DNA from 2 places in the Corynebacterium comes genome. Region 1 is predicted to be linked to the other one. Evidence: predicted binding sites of a transcription regulator. Region 1 holds the regulator's gene; the other holds the start of a gene.

Region 1 (3,591 bases):
ACCCAGTACACGATGGCCGCCGATCGTCTGTCCCCCCAGCTGGCGTACCTGACGGATCCTTGGCAACCGGCGGTGTTGCGACTGGTGAAGGAAACCTGTCGGGTCGGGGAGGATACGGGAACCCCCGTCGGTGTCTGCGGCGAGGCCGCCGCTGATCCGCTGCTCGCGTGCGTGCTCACAGGTCTGGGCGTGACCTCGCTGTCTGCGGCATCGACCGCCCTGGCCGGGGTCGGTGCCCAGCTGTCCTCCGTGGATCTGGCCACCTGCCGGGAAGTCGCCGAGGCTGTTCTCGACACCTCCGGGGCTGCCGCCGCACGCGAAGTCGCCCGTCAGATGCTCCTGGGCTGACCTGCTCCCGGAGAGACGCGGGGTCAGTCGCCCGCGATCACAACCTCGATCTCGCGCTCCCGCAGTGCCGACAGGAAGGACTCGGGGGCCGCGGAATCGGTGATAACCACGTCAATGTCGTCGATGCCGGCGAAACTGACCAGGTAGTCGGTGCCCAGCTTGGTGGAGTCGCAGAGGACAACCACCTTGTGGGCGTTGGTCACCATGGCGGATTTGATCGCAGCCTCCTGGGAGTCCGCCGTGGAAAGCCCGTGATCGAGGGTGAGTGCGTTGGTGCCGATGAACGCGACGTCCGCCCGCATGAGCGCCAGGGTGCGAAGGGCGGTGTCACCCACGACCGCCTGCGTGATGGCGCGCACCGAACCTCCGAGAAGCTGAACCTCCCGGAGCCCCTTGTTGGCCAGGTTCAGGGAGATCGGCAGGCTGTTGGTCACGATGGACCACTGTTCGGCGTTCGGCTGCTCGGCGATGAGCTCCGCCAGCGTGCCGATGGTGGAACCCGAGTCCAGGAAGAGCCCGCCGCGGGGCTCCGGAAGATAGCGCAGTGCCGCCCGCGCGATGGCTGATTTGGCGGTGGGGGCGGAACGGAAACGCGCGTCGAGGGAGAACTCTGCCGTCTGAAAAGTCTGGCTGGCCACGGCGCCACCGTGAACCCGGTGCACCACGCCCTCCCTGTCGAGCACGGCGAGATCCCGACGAATGGTCTCCGCTGTGACATCAAACCGGTTCGCCAGCTCGGTGACGTTGACCCGACCCTCAACAGCGGTGAGGGAGGCGATCTGTCTGCGACGCTCCTCTGCGTACATGGGTTCTCCTCTGTCGCCTCACGGACGGAATCGGACAAAAATGGATGTCTGTTTCCGCCATTGTTCCAAAATAAAAGGCCGCAGGGAAGAGAATGGGGATTAGCCAGTACAAATAGGTGCGAACCGGAGGACATCAAGCGAAAGGCGGTCGGCCGGGCCTGTCATCAAACCGGGCCCGTTCCCGTGGGTTGATGTGGAATTCTGTGCCGTCAATTGTCTGACTGGGCGGGGCGAACGTCTCTAGAGCTTCCGGAACACGGAGACGATCTTCCCCATGATTTCCGCCTTGTCGCCGGGGATCGGGGAGAAATCCTCGTTGTGCGGCAGCAGCCAGACCCCGGTGGAATCCTTGTGGAACTCCTTCGCAGTCGCCTCTCCGTCGATCAGGGCGGCGACGAACTCGCCCTTCTCCGCGACCGGCTGGGAACGGATGACGACCCAGTCGCCGTCGAGAATGCCGGCGTTCTTCATCGACTCACCCACGATCTGCAGCATGAACAGCTCACCGTCACCCACCAGGTCGGCCGGCAGCGGATAGTAGTCCTCGACCTCCTGCTCGGCGAGAATCGGTGAACCTGCGGCGATGCGGCCGAGCACCGGAATGAAGTTCGCGGCGCTGGCATCCTCCGGGGCCGTCGAAGTCTTGGCCACGACGCGCCGCCCAGGCTTCTTGGCGGTGTCGGTCGACGTCAGGGTACGCACGTCCACCGCACGCGGCTTGTTCGGGTCGCGACGGAGAAAACCCTTCTTCTCCAGCTGATTCAGCTGGTACGCGACCGAGGAGGTGGACTGCAGTCCCGCTGCGTCACCGATCTCCCGGATGCTCGGCGGATAGCCCCGCAGCACGACGGCATCCCGGATGACCTCAAGAATCCGTCGCTGACGATCGGAAAGTGTGGAGGGGTCCGGCTTGCCGGAGGGGGTCAGTTTGGCGGGGGCGCTCTTGCGGGTCATCGTCCTTCTCGTTCCTGGGGTGGTGGCGGTGCGTGCCGTATCGAATCGTCGGGGCGGCTCAGCGGCGTTCCGGTGGTCGTTGTTCGAATGGCGTGTCGTCCGCATGCCATTCACCTGTTACATGTTTAGCACGATCTGGTACGGATGTTCGACTGATGTGCGGGTTCTGTGGACAAAATTTCGAACGGGTGCTTTAATCGAACACATCAGCTAGTTAGAACACCTGAACGGTAGCACTGTTCGAGGGTGTTGACCAGTCTCGATATCCTCACAGCAGACAACGAAAGGACTTCGCCGTGATCACCTTCCTGCATCGTCCATGCCCAGGTGGCAGCGTCCATACTTCCGTACATGACTCCGTCCGCCCGGCCGCTGTGTGGGAGCCGTCGAGCTTCCACAGGTCCCCTTCCTGTGGCCGGGGTGTTCGAACTCTGGTGCCCGCAAATCGAACACAGGGCCTACCTGGCGCCGATCCTCTGCCGCGGGACGCAGGTGAGGGACATTCCAGCCGCTGGCGGGAGACCGGCCTGACGTATCTGCTCGGCGCACTTTTCGGTCTGGTGGTGGTCAGTGCCTCCTTCCGGGGTGCCGGGGATGAAGGCGTAACCGGATCTACGGTGTATCCCGCGGGCAACCAGACGCAGTCGAGCGACGAGGCGCGTTAGGGGAAATCTTCCCGGGGAGTAGGATCGGTGCCACCATCCGGTCCACCGGTTTCCTCCCAGAAAGGCACTGGAGACACGCTGTGTACTGCCCGTTCTGCCATCACGATCACTCCCGTGTCATTGACTCGCGCATTATCGACGCCGGAGCCGCCATCCGTCGCCGGCGTGAGTGCACCAAATGCAACGGACGTTTCACCACGATTGAGAAGGCCGTTCTCCTGGTGATCAAGCGCAACGGCGTCACGGAGCCGTTCAGTCGCGACAAGGTTGTCCTGGGTGTCCGCCGCGCCTGCCAGGGCCGCGATGTCTCCGATGATGCGCTCAAGCGTCTCGCGCAGGAAGTGGAGGAGAGGGTTCGTTCTCAGGGTGGCTCCCAGGTGAATGCGAACGACATCGGACTTGCCATCCTCGAACCGCTACGCGCTCTTGATGAGGTCGCCTACCTGCGCTTCGCGTCCGTGTACAAGTCCTTCGAGTCGGCCGAGGACTTCGAGTCGGAGATCCGGCTCATGCGCCGCCGGGCTCGGGAGGAAGAAGCGGCGGCCGAGTCCCTCGAGGGCTGGCCCGGGGCCTAGCGGAGCTTGTCCACGGCCTTCTGGATACGGCGCAGGGAGATCGGCCGCGCGGTGCCCAGGCGCTGGGCGAACAGGCTCACCCGAAGTTCCTCGATCATCCAGCGGATGTCCTTGACCTCGCGGGTCTTCTCCCGACCTTTCGGCAGCCTGGCGAGCCGGAGGTTGAGGTAGGACTGGGCCTCCTCGACCTCATCCTGACGGTCTACGTCTTTGTCCGGGTCCTGTGCCATCTCCTCGAGACGG
Region 2 (3,591 bases), 820 kb from region 1:
CTGGAGCCACTCCATCTCCAGCTCCTCCCGCTCGGACTCCATCGCCTGGAGCTGTCCGTCCAGCCCGGCCAGTTTCCCGGTGTCGCCGGCTTCCGCCGCCACGGCCATGGCTGCGTGGGTCTTCTCGATCTTCGGGTCGAGACGGCTTATCTTGCGTTCCAGAGCGTTGAGCTGCTTCTTCAGCTCACGTTCCTCCTGGGAGCTCATGCCCGTCCGCTTCTCGACGGCCACCCGGTCCCGGTCCCCGAAATCCAGCGGCCCTGAACCGGCGGCCGCAGCCATGTCCCGGCGGATCTCCAGGTACTGCTCGATACCGCGGGGCAGATTGGTGAGCCCGCCGTCACCGAACAGCGCCCAGGTGGTGTCCGCGACACGCTCGATGAGGTAACGGTCGTGAGAGATGACGACGAGGGTGCCCGGCCAGGAATCGAGGAGGGATTCCAGCTCCTGGAGGGTGTCGATGTCGAGGTCGTTGGTCGGCTCGTCGAGAAGCAGCACGTTCGGCTCGGCCATGAGCACGCGGGTGAGCTGCAGGCGGCGGCGCTCGCCGCCGGAGAGATCACCGACCGGAGTGCGCTGACGTTTGGAGGAGAAGCCGAGGCGCTCGGCGAGCTGGGAGGCGGAGAGCTGCTTCTTACCCAGCTGGACGTAGGAGGCGACGTCTTCGACGGCCTCGAGAAGCCGCATCTTCGGGTCGAGATCCTCGAGTTCCTGGCGCAGCCAGCCCAGACGCACCGTCTGCCCCTGAATGCGCTTACCCGCAGCAAGCGGATGTTCGCCGGCGAGGGTGCGCAGAAGGGTGGTCTTTCCGGAGCCGTTGACGCCGACGAGGCCGATGCGTTCACCCGGGGCGAGGCGCCAGGTCAGGTGATCGACGAGCATACGCCCGTCGGGGGCCTCCACGCGGACGTCCTCGAGCTCGATGACGACCTTGCCCTGCCGCTGACGGGAGAACGCCGTGAGCTCCACCGAATCACGCGGGGAGGGAACATTGGCGATCAACGCCTCGGCCGCCTCGATGCGGTAGCGGGGCTTGGAGGTTCGTGCGGGTGCACCGCGGCGCAGCCAGGCCAGCTCCTTGCGGGCGAGGTTCTGACGGCGCTGCTCGATGGCGTCGGCCTGCCGCGTACGTTCCGCGCGGGCGAAGATCCAGTCGTTGTAGCCGCCCTCGTAGATGTCGACGACGCCGTCGTGCACCTCCCAGGTCGTGGTGGCGATCGTGTCCAGGAACCACCGGTCGTGGGTGACCACGACGATGGCGATTCTACGGCTGATCAGATGCTCCGCCAGCCACTGCACTCCCTCGACGTCGAGGTGGTTGGTCGGCTCATCGAGGACGACGAGGTTCAGGTCGCGCACCAGGGCCGCGGCGAGGTTCACCCGGCGGCGCTCACCGCCGGAGAGGCCGCCCACCTTCGTGTCGAGGCCGAGGCCCGCCACGCCCAGACCGCCGAGAACCTCGCGGACGAGGGCGTTGGACGCCCATTCGAAGGTCTGCAGGCCCAGCGGCGCGAGGACCACGTCAGCGATGGTGTCCTCATCTTCGAGGTCTGCCCGCTGCGTGACCACCGCCATCCGCAGTTCGGAGGTGTGGGACACGCGACCGGAGTCAGGTTCCTCGATGCCGGTGAGGACCTCCAGGAGGGTGGTCTTGCCTCCGCCGTTGAGCCCGACGACGCCGATGCGATCGCCGGTCTGGACGCCGATGCTCACGCCGTCGAGCAGGGTCTTGAGACCCCAGGACTTGGTGACATTCTCGAGATTGATCAGATTCGCCATATTAAGTCCACATTCTATGCCCCCGGCGGCGCAGGACGTTAACTTCCGGACCAGGTCCGGAAACGACCGGGCCCCGACTTCCGGCAGGAGGCCTGCGAGAGGGGCGCGAAAAGTGCGCAATGGCGCACTGCACACCGCCCTGACCTGCCCATTCCCGGGAGAAGGGGTCATGTCGGAGGCTCGTGTTACGGTGCGCTTGATCGAACGCCAATTCGACACATCGGGGAACCATGACGCTCGCCGCCCTCAACACTCTGACCGACCAGTCCGACACCGACCTCACCGCCACGATCACCGACGCCCACCGCCAGCTCACCCACCACAAGGCCCGCTTCATCCTCGCGCTCACCGAGTTCCACGACCGTGAACTCGCCCGCGCACACGGCGCACCCACCACGGCCGCGTGGCTGCAACTCACGCATGGCGTTGCCCGGCGGACCGCCTACGAATACCTCGGTGTCGGTGCCCGACTGAAGAATTTTCCACTGCTTGCGCAGACGTTTCTCGCCGCCGCCTTCTCCTACTCCATCGTCCGCCTCCTGCTCCGTTACATGACCCCGGAGAACCAGGAGGAGCTCATCGAGTTGGCGCGCACCCACCCTTTCGCCGAACTGGTCCTCCTGTTGGCCGGCCGGGATCAGCCGGACTCCCGCCCGACCGCCAACAGGATCTCCGTGGTCACTGATCCCGAAACCGGTGAGGTCCGGATCTGGGGACGACTCGACCCCGAGCGCGGCGCCGAGTTCATGGCGGCGCTGAAGATATCGGAGCTGGCCAACCTCATCGACATCGACGGCGTGGACGAAGAGGTCCTGGAAGACCCGGCGGCCGTCGAGAAGCTCATCGAACGGGCCCGCACACCAGAGGATGAGAAGTCGGAGGAAACGGACAGGGAGCCCCGCACATCGCGTTTCGGGGGGCCGCTGGCACCCACCCTTTTCACCGCCTTCATGGGGCTGATCCACATGGTGCGCAGCCACCCGCTGAGCCGCGTGCGTGCCCCGGGGGCGGAGGTCAACGTCCTGTTCACCCAGGACAACCGCGCCTTCATTCCGGGCCATCATGGCGGTCAGACCGGCCAGCTGATGCGCACCATCCTCAACGGTTCCGTGCGCTACCACCTGCTGTCTCGATCCGGGCTCACGCTCAAGGTCACCAGAGCGACCCGCCTCGCCTCGGAAGCACAGGTCAAGGCCCTGCTCAACGTCTGGCGGTTCCAGTGCGCCGGCCCCGGTTGCGACCACACACGATTTCTGGAGTTTCACCACATCGTCCCATGGGCGGAGGGTGGCGCCACGGAACTGGCCAACCTGATACCTCTGTGTTCCGGCTGCCACGCACTGGTCAGCGCAGGGATCATGACGGTGCACATTGACTCCGACCCCAGATTCCTCCGGTTCCGGTTGCCGGGCGGGGCGTCCTACACTTCGGAGAACCGAGGGCCGGCGGTGACCGATCAGGCGATGGGCCAGTGGGGCGACCGGTACTTCGACGGGCCCGTCCCCCGGGGCGATGAACATCGGCTTCAGGTGTGGGAGCACCCGGACAGCTTCGATGAGCCGCTGGAAGGAGAGGCCTAGGAGTGCGCAACGGCGCACTCAGTCGACGAGGTGCGCGCCTCTGGTCGGGCCGTACGCGGTGGTGCCGGAATAGGCGCGACCGTCGGCGAGCAGGTCGTCGAGGACGTCGCGGGCGTGGAGCTCTGAGCTGCACAGAAAGGCCGCCGTGGGGCCCGAACCGGACACGATCGCGGCGAGCGCCCCCGCCTGCCTGCCCGCTTCCAGGGTGCGGCCGATATCGCGGCGCAACGTG

What was found. The regulator LexA, encoded in region 1, represses DNA repair genes until DNA is damaged. The targets are predictions, from matches to a motif close to CGAACANNTGTTCG.
Region 2: CETAM_RS03920 (HNH endonuclease signature motif containing protein) is a predicted target of LexA. The motif match lies at 1,981-1,994, and genes of this name have one in related genera.

What each region holds. Positions count from the first base shown of each region.
Region 1 is NZ_CP046453.1:1,609,689-1,613,279, reverse strand. It holds gene ptsP (phosphoenolpyruvate--protein phosphotransferase) at 1-348, shown strand, start outside; gene CETAM_RS07765 (DeoR/GlpR family DNA-binding transcription regulator) at 372-1,154, opposite strand; gene lexA (transcriptional repressor LexA) at 1,395-2,108, opposite strand; gene nrdR (transcriptional regulator NrdR) at 2,854-3,348, shown strand; gene hrpA (ATP-dependent RNA helicase HrpA) at 3,345-3,591, opposite strand, start outside.
Region 2 is NZ_CP046453.1:794,458-798,048, reverse strand. It holds gene CETAM_RS03925 (ABC-F family ATP-binding cassette domain-containing protein) at 1-1,779, opposite strand, end outside; gene CETAM_RS03920 (HNH endonuclease signature motif containing protein) at 2,010-3,359, shown strand; gene CETAM_RS03915 (4-(cytidine 5'-diphospho)-2-C-methyl-D-erythritol kinase) at 3,378-3,591, opposite strand, start outside.